One region of the Solibacillus sp. FSL W7-1436 genome, then DNA from elsewhere that is predicted to be linked to it. Evidence: riboswitches for the same ligand, from Rfam matches in the RefSeq annotation. Region 1 holds a riboswitch; each other region holds the start of a gene.
What was found. A riboswitch is a leader RNA that binds a small molecule or an ion and turns the genes downstream of it on or off. The one in region 1 is predicted to bind cobalamin.
Positions count from the first base shown of each region.

Region 1 (3,274 bases):
GAATTTGTGTTAGTGCAAAGATGCCCGCAAATTTCTGGAATGATCCTAAAATACCGCCTGCTTCAGAAGGGAAGGCTAATGCCAACTGAACAGATGTCATTACATATGTACCTAAATCACCAAGCATTGCCGCTAAAAATACAGCTACACTAAAGGATAACCCCCATTTTGTCGCGAGTTTGAAAACACCAACAGCAATAAAAGGACCCACAATGGCCATTGAGAAAATATTCGCACCTAATGTTGTAAGTCCACCATGTGCAAGTAGAACGGATTGGAATAATAGGACGATTGAACCTAAGACGCTCATCACAAACGGTCCGAATAAAATTGAACCTAAACCAACACCTGTGGGATGAGAACAGCTGCCTGTAACCGATGGAATTTTTAAAGCAGACAATACGAATGTAAAAGCACCTGAAAGCGCGAGTAGTAGCTTGCTTTCCGGATTTTCTTTTACGACTAGACGAATTACTTGTAGGCCCTTTACCAGGAACGGTAAACATAGAGCAAACCAGAATAGTGCCCATCCGATTGGTAAAAATCCTTCCATAATGTGCATGGCGTATGCTTGTTTCGGTATAAATAACAGAACGATACCGAAGTAAGCAAGTTTTGGTAATAATTGTTTCATGTTTTTTACTCCTTTTTCTTTTTGATGAAAAAAGTGCACAAAAAAATACACTTTTCAGAGTAAAAGTGCATTACAAAAAACAAGCGTCAAGCGCTTATTTTCACGCACCTATCCTCGTAGGTCTGAATCAGTCATTTTTGGCAGGTATCCTGACTCCTCTTCAATGTATTACAAGCCTTCCCACAAAAAATGCAGTGGCGTGTTATGCAATACTCCGAGTTACAGTTGCGGGACAGTACCGGAATCGCACCGGTTTCCCTATTAAGCTTAAAAAGCACCAAAAATCATTCAATTGTCACCATGTTGGAAATATTATCACTTGTTTTTTGGATTGTCACGATATTTTTTTGAATACTTCGTCTATTCGGTTTTGGATGTAAACATTGTAGATAAATTAATTCTCGCTTGTGTGTGGATATTTCTGGAATATTGTATAATCCTTTTGAATGGTTCAACGTATAAAGAATTACTAGATGGGGGAACAAGAGACTATTCCTATCAACTGAAAAATTGCTAATTGAGATAGTGTAATTGGATAAAAAATGAATAATTAATAATCGACAAACTTTGATTAGTTAACTAGTAAATTTATGTACGAACCACTTAATTCACAAATTATAACCGCTTCATTTATGCTGAAAAAGATTAATGAGGTAATAATTACCCTATCATTTTTTATTTGACTATGTTATTTTTAATTTTATAATAATTTAATAATTTGCAATTTGAATAAGTGCTTACAGATTTTTGTAAGGTAAAAGGGAAATTAGTGAAAGACTAATGCAGCCCCCGCTACTGTAATAGCTGATGAAATCACAATGAATCACTGTCGTAATGATGGGAAGATGTGAAAGTAAAAGGAAGCTTAAGCCAGGAAACCTGCTTATTCGAACGATACTTACTTTTCGGAGGGAGAAGTATAGGCGAAACAAGTAATTGTTTTTGTGTTTTTCTATACTTTCTTAAGTATTAATTTCACATGCCCGTACCTCTTTCTGACGAGAGGTACGGGCATTTTTTATTTTTTAAATGGAGGGTGTTAACATGCAAAAAGGAAAAATCTTTGTTGTAGGGTTTGGTCCTGGAGATCGGGAGCATATAACAAAACGCGCAGTCGATGCTCTACAGCAAAGTGACCATATTATGGGCTATAAGACGTATGTGGAACTGATCGAGCATTTAGTGACGGCGAAAACCATTGTCAGTACAGGAATGACAGAGGAAGTATCACGTGCCCAGGAAGCTGTAAAACAGGCTGAAGCCGGTCATATAGTTGCTGTTATTTCCAGTGGGGATGCGGGTGTATACGGAATGGCAGGGCTCGTATACGAAGTATTAATCGAAAAGGGCTGGACTGCAAAAGAAGGCATTGAAGTGGAAGTAGTTCCGGGAATATCTGCGATTAACTCCTGTGCAAGTTTACTAGGCGCTCCTGTTATGCATGATTCTTGCACAATTAGTTTAAGTGACCACTTAACACCGTGGACGGTCATCGAAAAACGGATTGAGGCAGCTGCAATGGCAGACTTTGTCGTTGCGTTCTACAATCCGAAATCCGGCAGACGCACAAGACAAATTGTTGAAGCACAGCGTATTTTGCTGAAGTATCGTTCTCCTGATACACCTGTTGGACTAGTAAAAGCTGCTTACCGGGATACACAGGATATTGTGTTAACAACATTGGCAGAGATGCTGGAACATGATATCGGAATGCTGACAACGGTCGTCGTGGGGAACTCTTCAACATTTTACTATGACAATAAAATCATTACACCGCGCGGCTATCAGCGAAAATATACATTAGGTGATGAAAAACAGCTGTTAAAACCGCACCAGCGATTGAAAAAAGAAGCGGAACCATGGGCATTGGATCAGGAAACGGGTGAATCGAAGACCGGGTATGAAAAAATTGTAGCAATCGAGAAAAAAACAGTTGAACCAGCAGCGGATATTAAAGCAAATGCATTACAGCTGGCAAATGAAGCACTAACGCTCGTACATAAAGAAACATCTGCTGTAAAAGTTGAAGAAAACCCTTTTTTAGTGCAGCAACAGGTGGAATCCATCTTTGAGTTTGCTGTATCACCGGGTGTTGCCAATAAAATGATTACACCCCATCAAATGATTACATTGGCAGAGGTTGTCGGAGAAAGAGGTACGATGGAGTATACGCCTGACCACCGTCTTGTACTGAAGGTACCGACCGATTCGCCTGAAAAACTGGTCAAAACAGTGGAACAAACAGGTTTACTCGTTCAACCGGTCGGTGACGTAGTAATCGTCAAGGCGTGTGATTTCTGTTACGGGGAAAAAGCGGAATCCATTCCATATGCCGAACAGATCATGGAAACGCTCGGTGGCATTAAAATGCCGAAAGAGCTGCACGTCGGTTTTAATGGATGTGGTATGGCATGTTATCGCGCGGTTTTTGATGATATCGGTATTGTATACCGCAAGAAAAAGTTCGATTTGTTTATCGGTTCCAAGCCAGTAGGACGAACAGCTCATGCCGCACAACCTGTTTTAGAAGGAATCGATCCGGAAAAACTGATTCCTTTACTAACAGACATTGTTGCGGACTATAAAGAACATGCGCATCCGAATGAACGTTTCTTCAAATATTTCAAACGTGTGAAGAAA
Region 1 covers NZ_JBBOWV010000001.1:2,954,483-2,957,756, forward strand. Annotated here, with positions in the region: gene MKX73_RS14480 (energy-coupling factor ABC transporter permease) at 1-634, opposite strand, end outside; cobalamin riboswitch at 757-931, opposite strand; cobalamin riboswitch at 1,349-1,535, shown strand; gene cobJ (precorrin-3B C(17)-methyltransferase) at 1,679-3,274, shown strand, end outside.

Region 2 (3,274 bases), 2.4 Mb from region 1:
TGAAATGGCAGCGATCAAAACAAAAGAAGATCGTTGATTACGAAGTACCGCAGTGTGAAGATAAGCAGGTTGCGTTTTTACAAAGTAACCGCTCGGAGCAAACTGTTACGTGGATTGGCCACTCGACATTTTTAATTCAAAAAGAAGGGCTTAATATTTTAACGGATCCGGTTTGGGCAAATTGGATGGGCGTGGCGAAACGGTTAACGAAGCCGGGTTTGCAGTTAGATGAGCTGCCGGATATTGATATCGTACTTATCTCGCATGCGCATTACGATCACCTGCACGTACCGACGTTAAAGGCATTGAAAAAACGAAACCCGGATTTATTATTTCTCATTCCGGAAGGGCTCGGTTATTTGATGAAGCGTCATAAGCTACGCAACTTTACCGAGCTATCATGGTATGACAAGCATGAGGCAGGGACGCTTGAAATTCATTTCGTTCCCGCGAAGCATTGGACAAGACGCATGCCGTGGGACACGAATACATCGCATTGGGGCGGCTTCGTATTGCAAACGGCATCGGATGCGCAAAGTATTTATTATGCCGGAGATAGCGGGTATTTTAGAGGCTTCAAAGAAATCGGCGAACGCTTCAATATCTATACAGCATTAATGCCGATCGGTGCATACGAGCCGGAATGGTTTATGCATGCCTCTCACGTGACACCGGAAGAAGCGATCCAGGCGTTCTGTGATGTCGGGGCAAAAGTGTTTATTCCAATGCATTACGGTGCGTATATGCTGGCGGACGATACACCGAAAGAAGCGATTGACCGGCTGCATGTTCATTGGCAGCGAGCGAGTTTAGAAGATGTGGAGTTGAAAATGTTGACGATTGGGGAGACGTATAAATAGACCCCTTGACGAAAAAACAGGTTCAAAGTAAAGTAATGTTAAATTCATCAAGCATTAGGTGCCCGTTAAGGGAGAATAGGGAATAAAGTGAAAAGCTTTAGCGTAATCCCAACACTGTATGGAGGAGTTTCATAGCAAAACCCACTGGATGTCAATCTGGGAAGGAGCTAGGAAACTGTGAATCTGAGCCAGGAGACCTGCCTAATATGCTTACTGTTTATAGACACTGGATATGTCTGTAGTTTATTTGTGTTCGAATAAACTGCAGGCTATTTTTATTGTCAAAATTCATATTAATGGGGGAAACGAAACATGAAATTACTACAGCAGACACTTGAACAAATTCAGGAAATCGACCGACAAATGGAAGCAGCCGCACGACAGTACATAGACTCTTTAGCCAAACCGCCGCAAAGTTTAGGAAAGCTCGAATCATTGGCAATGCAGATCGCCACAATTACCGGGGAGCTTGCGCCGAAAATCGATCACAAAGCGATGATCGTCATGGCAGCGGACCACGGTGTGTATGAGGAAGGGGTAACACCGAACCCGCAAAGTACAACGGTTTTCCAAACACTATCGTTTCCGAAAGGGACGACAGGGATGTGTACGATTGCCAAAGTTACGAATGCACAAGTCATCCCGGTGGATATCGGTGTAAAAGAAGACTTGCCTCAAGATGCCGGGGTCATCATTAAAAAGGTGAAATACGGGACAGACAATATGGCAAAAGGACCTGCGATGACGCGTGAAGAAGCGATCCGAGCGATTGAAGTCGGGATTGAAGTCGCAACAGAAGCCATTCAAAGCGGTGTCAATCTAATCGGTACAGGGGAAATGGGCATTGGAAATACGACACCGAGTGCTGCGGTGCTTTCGGTACTTCACGACTGTGATCCGCTGGAAGTAACGGGTTTTGGAGCTGGTGTCGGGGCTGGCGGCATCGAATATAAAGCCGAAGTTATCCGAAAAGCGATTGCATTGAATAAGCCGAATGCGGATGACCCGATTGATGTTGTGGCAAAAGTAGGCGGGCTGGAGATTTGCGGGATGGCGGGAATTTTCCTTGCAGCTGCAGCGAATCGTGTGCCGGTCGTAGTTGATGGGTATATTTCAACAGTTTCGGCATTGATCGCCTATAAATTGAATCCGAATGTGAAAGCGTATTTGATTCCATCGCATTTATCGGAAGAGCCGGGCGCAAAAATCGCGGCCGAACTTTTAGGACTGGAACCGATGCTGCATATGAATATGCGGCTTGGGGAAGGATCTGGTGCTGCACTGGCGTTCCCGATTCTTGATGCGGCGTGTTCGATGATTACGAATATGGTCACACTGGAAGAAGCGGCAGCGCTTATAGTAGCGAAGTAGAGAAGTTATTCAAAAAGTAAAATTAATAAAATAAATTTTAAGAAACGGGCTACATTAAAAGTAATAACTACTTTTAGTGTAGCTTTTTTTATAAATAAAACGTTCCTGGAAAATAAGTGCAGTTTTTCAGTCTATTCCATTTGTTTTACCAGTAAATTATCTAATAAGCGGAACTCCCGTCTCATGTACAAAGCGGGGAGAACTCAAAAGAAAGCCCTATCCACTCCTCGTAAATGCAATGTGTGACCAAAACACTCAAAGTAATGAATAGAACTTGACTTAATTTTACAGAAAATTCAGTAAAAATCAAGCAATTGTCCTGTCAAATGCATGCCCTCTGTAATATCCTATATTAACTACATGTAAAAACATCTGTGAACTGTTAAAAATAGTTAAAAAAGTGCTTTTTTCATGGAACCTGGAATAAAGTAACCGTTAAATAGGGTAAGGAAAAGTAAGACCAATAAAGAGGAGAGGCGGGAGGGGCATTAAAGGGAACGGGGTGATCACTATTTCTCCGTATGTGAAAGGTCGTTTTTGAATATATTCGAAAAGGATGAAGATAATATGAATCAAATTTTTAAAAAAGATGAGTTTATTATTATTCCTTTTTATAAAGGGCGAAAGCAGGAGTATATGGTCGTCAATACGAAGAAGGAATTTAAAAATGGACATACGCACTTAAAATCATTTAAGATGGCCAAGTATTTGATCAATCTTGCGCGATGCCAAAAAATTAATTCCGGGTTAAGACCATATTTATTAACAAGCCTCACGAGAATATCAGCAGATCGTGAATATATTCAGAAATTGGAAGAGCTTCTGGCCGTAAAAAGAAGTAAAGGATCCAAAGCCTCTTATTATAATAAAGCAATCTAATTTGTATCGAAATATGGACAATAAAAATATAGACCGCTTTTTCAAGAAATTGAAAGAGCGGTTTTTTGCATGGAAATTTATTTGGGTGAAGCTCATCACCTGAGAGCTTTTCATAGATGGTTAAATCATTTTTAATAACGCTTCTTCACCAATCATACCTTCTT
Region 2 covers NZ_JBBOWV010000001.1:556,743-560,016, reverse strand. Annotated here, with positions in the region: gene MKX73_RS02805 (MBL fold metallo-hydrolase) at 1-860, shown strand, start outside; cobalamin riboswitch at 902-1,079, shown strand; gene cobT (nicotinate-nucleotide--dimethylbenzimidazole phosphoribosyltransferase) at 1,173-2,231, shown strand; gene MKX73_RS02795 (hypothetical protein) at 2,799-3,110, shown strand; gene MKX73_RS02790 (YunC family protein) at 3,231-3,274, opposite strand, start outside.
Region 2: another riboswitch for cobalamin. It lies ahead of cobT (nicotinate-nucleotide--dimethylbenzimidazole phosphoribosyltransferase); the one in region 1 lies ahead of cobJ (precorrin-3B C(17)-methyltransferase).

Region 3 (3,274 bases), 1.0 Mb from region 1:
ATTGTACCCGATGCTGCAACAGCTGCTCCTGTTAAAATGGAACCGCCCGCCAAAATCATATACTTGCTGCGCTCTACATTTACACCTAAATACTTGGCGCGCTCTTCCCCATAAATCATCGCATTCAGTTCACGGCGAGTGAGCCAAATAATTGCCGTACCGATCACCATAAATGGCAGCACCATCTGGACATATGGCCAACCTCGCATCGACACACTTCCAAGGAGCCAGCCGATAATTTCTCTTAGCTGTTCACCAGTAAGTGCGACCATTAAGGAGATGCAGGACCCTAAAAATGAGCTGAAAATAATCCCCGTCAAAATCAGTGTCTCCATTTTCATCGAGCGGTCAACAAGTCGGGCAAATGTCAGGACGATAATCATCGTACATGCAGCTCCGGCCATACTGAATACAGGCAATGTGAAGACACCGAGCACCGGTATTGAAATTCCTAAAAAGATTGTCATGACCGCACCTACCGAGGCTCCTGATGAAATACCCAGCGTATACGGATCAGCCAAAGGGTTTTTAAGTAACCCCTGAAATGCTGCTCCGGCTATCGCCAAGGATGCCCCGATTAATGCAGCTAAAATGACACGGGGCATTCGGATTTTCCACAAAATACTGTATGCAACCGGATCAGTCGTTTTATCCCATAAAGTTGAGAAAGGAATATCTACTGATCCGAATGAAATGCCGATCCATATACTGCTTAAAAGTAATCCAATCGATAGTACATAGGCGATTGAATATTTTCTATTCATTAAATACCTCTGGATAAATCGCTGCACCTATTGATTCAATACCATCAACTATACGAGGACCTTGTCGACTTGTCGTATCGCCGTCTATTAATTTCACATTGCCGTTTTTCACTGCATCCATTTCGGCATATGCATCGTTTTTCTCGATTGCCGCCATGTCGCTTTCATACGTTACTAAAATAACATTCGGATTACTGTTTACAAATTGCTCTGAGCTGTACATCGGCCAGCCTAGTTCAGGAACAGCATTTTCTGCATTTAACACGTCCAGCATTTCACTGATGAATGTTTCTTCTCCTGCTGCATAAAGATCCGGATCTGTTCCAACAACGATGAACACCGACTTTTCTTCCAGGTCGGCTACTTTCACTTCAATTTCTTCAATTCCTTCTTTGATTGAGGCCACCATTTCTTTTGCTTGTTGCTCTTTATCTGTCAGCTGCCCGATTTGTTCGATCGTTTCATATGTTTCTTCAAATGTTTTCGCATCTTTTACAACAAATACGGGAATGCCTACTGATTCCAACTGTGCAATTGCCTGTTCATTGAAGCTGTACATTCCGGATTCATGTGCTAAAACTAAATCGGGTTGCAGGCCGATGATTTGTTCCAGATTGAACTCCATGCCGCCAACCGATTCCTTTGTTAATGCTTCTTCAGGATATGTATCATTGTCGTTCACAGCGATGATTTCATCGTTTAATCCTATGCCGAATAAAATTTCCGTGTTCGATGGAGCAAGTGTAATGATGCGCTCTGGCGCTTTTTCAAGCGTAATTTCTTTGTCCAAGGCATCTTTTAATGTAACCGGGAATTGTGCTGTTTCAGTTACCTCTTTGCTTTCATTTGCTGTTTGATTATCCGTTGCTTTTTCCGAATTACATGCAGTTAATGTTACTGTAAGTAATGCTGCGGAAGAAAGCAGTTGCCATTTTTTCAAAATAAATTTCCTCCTTAAATTTGAGAATTAGAAAGGTTCTATATTAACTGTCAGGGGAATATCAAATTGTTTCATACATGTCTCTATTATCCGTTGATTTCCATTACGGGCGGACGCTTTCCGCGGGCGCGGCTCGAGCCTGTAGTCTCTCCCTCGCGCTGTTCCCGCTGGAGTCTGCCGCCCTTCATTCCAATCAACTCCTGTTTAGTCAAAGAATGCTCCTATATCTTTGTATCCTATATAGTAAGCTGTATGAAATTGTTGAACCCCTAATAAATGACTATAGAACAAAAAAAGCTTCCCTACTAAAATGAAGGAAACTTTACGTATGCAAATAAAATTCAAAGAAAAAAGAATTTATCCGCCACATCCTATCCTCGTAGGTTTAATTTAGGGCATTATAAAGGCAGGTCTCCTGGCTTATGCATAACGTTGAAGAGCGCCTTCCCGAAATTTTTTCAGTGGCATGTTGCTTTCAACTAGCAATTACAGTGGCGGGACCGCATCGGATTTGAACCGATTTCCCTTTTACTCCTTACTCAATCCATCGAGTAAGAACCTTTATCGTCCATATAAAGTTAATAGCTCTATTATAGCGGATATTCAGAAAAAAGTATGCTTAAATTTCAGTTAATTCAACTTGATTTGTGTTAATCATGGATAAAAGAACGAATTATTCTTTTTCTTTCAAGTTTTTTTCAATTGCCGTTTCAGCTAAACGTTTAATTGTAATGTCATCCATTGGAGGATTGTGCAGACCTGCACGTACATCACGGTAATAGCGTTGAAGCGGGTTTGATCTTTGCAGGCTTTTTGCCCCAACTAAACGCATCGCATTATCTACAACCTCGATTGCTGTGTTTGTCACGACATGTTTTGCAATATTGATTTCATTAACTAATGTCGCCTTTTTAATCGGATCATTATAAAGCCCTGCAACACCGTAAATTGTAAAGCGTGCCTTCGTTAACGCCAAATCCATTTCTCCGATCAGTGTTTGCACGTTCGGCAACTGGGCAATTGTTCCTTGAATACTGTTCGGGGAATGACTATTCGCAAAGTCAACGGCGTAATCGCGTGCAGCCTGGGCAATCCCTAAATAAGTTGCCGGGATGAGCAGCAGCCAGCCATTCAGTTTAAAGCCGGTTGAATAGTTCGGGATCTCCACTAAGTTTGTATTATTAACACGGACATTATCAAGCACTAAATCATCGCTTCCCGTACCGCGCATTGACGCAACATCCCAAGTGTTTTCGACTTTTACCCCATCTGTCGTTTTCGGAACGAGGAAAAATCCTAACTGGGCCTCATCTTCAATCCATGCCGATACTAAAAAATAATCGAGGTCCGGTGCACCGCTCGTATAGTTTTTACGTCCATTAATTATATAGTCATCACCATCACGTTTTGCCAAAGTCCCCGGACGTCCGCCACGCACCGGGCTTCCCATCGCAAACTCGCTTACCGCCCGATTAACCGTAGCACCATTTGCAATTTCTTTGCCAAACCAGTCGAGCTTTTGTTCATCCCAGTAACGATTTTCGAAAATCTCGCCTACATTTTGAATTGT
Region 3 covers NZ_JBBOWV010000001.1:1,959,394-1,962,667, reverse strand. Annotated here, with positions in the region: gene MKX73_RS09830 (FecCD family ABC transporter permease) at 1-764, opposite strand, end outside; gene MKX73_RS09825 (ABC transporter substrate-binding protein) at 757-1,704, opposite strand; cobalamin riboswitch at 2,093-2,282, opposite strand; gene MKX73_RS09820 (acyl-CoA dehydrogenase family protein) at 2,378-3,274, opposite strand, start outside.
Region 3: another riboswitch for cobalamin. It lies ahead of MKX73_RS09825 (ABC transporter substrate-binding protein); the one in region 1 lies ahead of cobJ (precorrin-3B C(17)-methyltransferase).

Region 4 (3,274 bases), 310 kb from region 1:
CTGGCATTGCTGAACCCGATTTATTTAGGGATTATCGCATCAGTGAGCGGTTCGATTTTAATTGAACGATTACGCAGACTGTATAAACATTATGAAGAGCTTGCGATTCCGATCATTATGTCCGGCGGGATCGGTGTGAGTGCGATTTTTATTTCACTTGCAAGCGGATTTAGTACGGATCTGATGAGCTATTTATTCGGCTCGGTATCTGCTGTATCACGCCAGGATCTATATGTTGTACTGGCAATTGCGGTCGTAGTCGTATTATTTTTAATCCTGTTTTTCAAGGAGCTTTTCGTATTGTCATTCGACGAAGAATATGCGAAGGCGAGCGGTCTGCCCGCGAAATGGATTCATCTATTATTTATGATTGTTGTTGCACTCGTAATCGCAGCAAGTATGCGGATTGTCGGCATTCTGCTTGTTTCAAGCTTAATGACATTACCGGTAGCTGCAGCGATGCGTTTGGCTCGCGGATTTAAAGAAGCGATCATTTTAGCGATTGTATTTGGAGAGCTTGCGGTAGTGATCGGACTCATTTCTGCCTTTTACCTGAACTTGGCACCGGGCGGAACAATTGTTGTCACATCGATTTTGATCTTGCTGCTTGTAATTCTGATTAAAAAACTTGTATTGAAATTTTCAATTAAGACGGAAGGGGAAGAAGTACTGTGAATGCAGAGCGCGCGTGGGAAATATTAAAGGACAATGGCTATAAAAAGACGGATAAACGAGAGTTGATTTTGGATATGTTTGCAGCTACAGACAAATATTTGACTGCCCGTGATCTGTTATCAGTATTGAAAAAAGATTTCCCCGGAATGAGTTTTGATACAATTTACCGTAACTTGGCTACTTTTGTGGAGCTTGATATTTTAGAAGAGACAGAATTGAACGGTGAGCGTAATTTCCGTATGCATTGTGAGTCGGATCACCATCACCACCACTTTATTTGCCGTGATTGCGGAAATGTAAAGGAACTGTCTGTTTGCCCGATGGAAATGCTCGGTGAAAAACTGCCGGGCTATGCTGTTGAAGCCCATAAGTTTGAGATTTACGGCAAATGTCCGGAATGTTTATAGTAAACTGAAAATATATATTTGCATAATTTTTTTATTATGCTAAAGTGATTAAGACAAATTGAATAAATTTGCAGGAAAAAGATGCATGATGCATAAATGGGAATTCGGTGCAAATCCGAAGCTATATCCGTAACTGTAAGCGTAGATGAAAATAAGTGTAATACCACTGCTAAAATAGCGGGAAGGTACTTATGAGTAAAGTGAAACGCAGAGCCAGGAGACCAATCTTTTTCTTATCGTAACATCCCTCTTCGGAATTAAAGAGAATGTACGGCAGTCACTGATTGAATAAGCATTATTATGCATTATTGTTTGATTTTTGAAGCCATCCATTTTCTATGGGTGGCTTTTTTTCGTACACCCGGTAATTTCGGTGAGGCATTACATGAAGTGAGGAGAATTTTATGAAAAAGGATATCCGTTTTTCCTGCTATCCGTTCATGCGGGAAAAATCAAGCTGTGTCGACTACGAAATCCGTACCGATTCTTTAACAACCCGTATCGGTTCGGTCTTTCCAACGTTAGTCGATGATGAATCCGGTCAGCTTGTGTTGAAAGATTTAAGGAGGATTCAACCGCTAGCCTATCATGCAAATGGTTCGGTCCGCGGCAAATTGGCCATTACATCTGAGGATTTGCAATGGCTAAGCGACCGATACGATTTTTATGTAAGTGAAGTTGGAGAAGCGATTCAGCAGTTTGTACTGCCACAAGGAATCGAAAGTGCAGCAAGACTGCATATTTGCCGCAGTGAGGCGAAAAAGTCTTACAGGGCATTACATAAAGTGAGCGAGGAAAGAGAAGTGGATGAAATTCTGTTTGATTTTCTCGGGCTGCTTGCTAATGTATTTTTTGTCATGGCGGTCTATATGAATCAGCAGCATCAACAAGAGGAAATTCCATTTATCTCAAAATCCTATCCATCGAAAAAGAAAAAAGGAGTTACAACAAATGAAATTTAATAATAAATGGGTCGTTGCTTTAGCAGCAACATTATTACTGGCAGCATGTGGATCAGATGAGGAAAAAACAGGTGGCAAAGCAGAAAAAGAAGAGCATGCTGAATCGAAAAATAATGGAGTACCCTACACGGTTATAGATGACCGTGGTGTTGAAGTGACATTCGATGAAGTACCGGAAACAATTATTTCTCTGCAACCAAGCAATACAGAGATTTTGTTTGAGCTGGGTGTCGGAGAACAAATTATCGGCGCAACAGAATATGATACATATCCGGAAGCAGCACAAAAAATTGAACGAGTGTCGACTTCTACAGTCATCAATGCAGAGCGAATTCTGGAATTAGATCCGGATGTAGTTGTAGCGTATACAATCGGGGAGGAAGCACAAATTACCCAATTGGAGGATGCAGGTCTTAAAGTGTTTGTAATTGCTTCTGCGGAGACATTTGATGATGTGTATTCGGATATTATCCAGCTGTCGGAAGTAATGGGTGTCGAACATAAAGGGGAAGAAGTTGTAGCCGACATTAAGGAACAAATTGATACAGTACAGGAAAAAACAGCGACACTTGATACGAAGAAAAAAGCATATTATGAAGTGTCACCAGCTCCGGCTCTTTGGACTACCGGTAGCAGCACGTTCCAGCAGGAAATAATGAACCATGCGAATGTTGAAAATATTTTTGCTGATCAGTCGAGCTGGATTAGTGTAACGGAAGAAGATGTCATCACTCGTAATCCAGAAATTATTATTACGCCAGCAACATATATGGAAAATGCAATTGATGAGATTCTAGGACGGACAGGCTGGGATAAAATACAGGCAGTCACAGAACAGGCAGTTTATTTAGTCGATGGAGATATTATGTCCCGTCCTGGACCGCGTATTGGTGAAGCAGTTGAAATTATGGCACAATCAGTATATCCGGAACTGTTTAAATAAGTATAGAATAGAAGGGCATGCCTTAGTTTAGGCATGTTCTTTTTACAATGTTTAAGGAGGGATACCATTGATTTTTATAACCGGTGGTGTACGCAGCGGTAAAAGTGCTTTTGCAGAGAAATATGCAAGGCAATTAGGTGAGAAAAAGACGCTCTACTATGTCGCGACAGGCGTATCCTTTGATGATGAAATGAAAAAACGGATAATCCGCCATCAGCAGGACCGTGAAACTCAGAACATCAACTGGAACACAGTGGAAATGCAAGTCAAAGTTCCGGTAGCGATTG
Region 4 covers NZ_JBBOWV010000001.1:2,642,364-2,645,637, forward strand. Annotated here, with positions in the region: gene MKX73_RS12910 (metal ABC transporter permease) at 1-675, shown strand, start outside; gene MKX73_RS12915 (Fur family transcriptional regulator) at 672-1,082, shown strand; cobalamin riboswitch at 1,145-1,326, shown strand; gene MKX73_RS12920 (hypothetical protein) at 1,487-2,044, shown strand; gene MKX73_RS12925 (ABC transporter substrate-binding protein) at 2,034-2,987, shown strand; gene MKX73_RS12930 (bifunctional adenosylcobinamide kinase/adenosylcobinamide-phosphate guanylyltransferase) at 3,055-3,274, shown strand, end outside.
Region 4: another riboswitch for cobalamin. It lies ahead of MKX73_RS12920 (hypothetical protein); the one in region 1 lies ahead of cobJ (precorrin-3B C(17)-methyltransferase).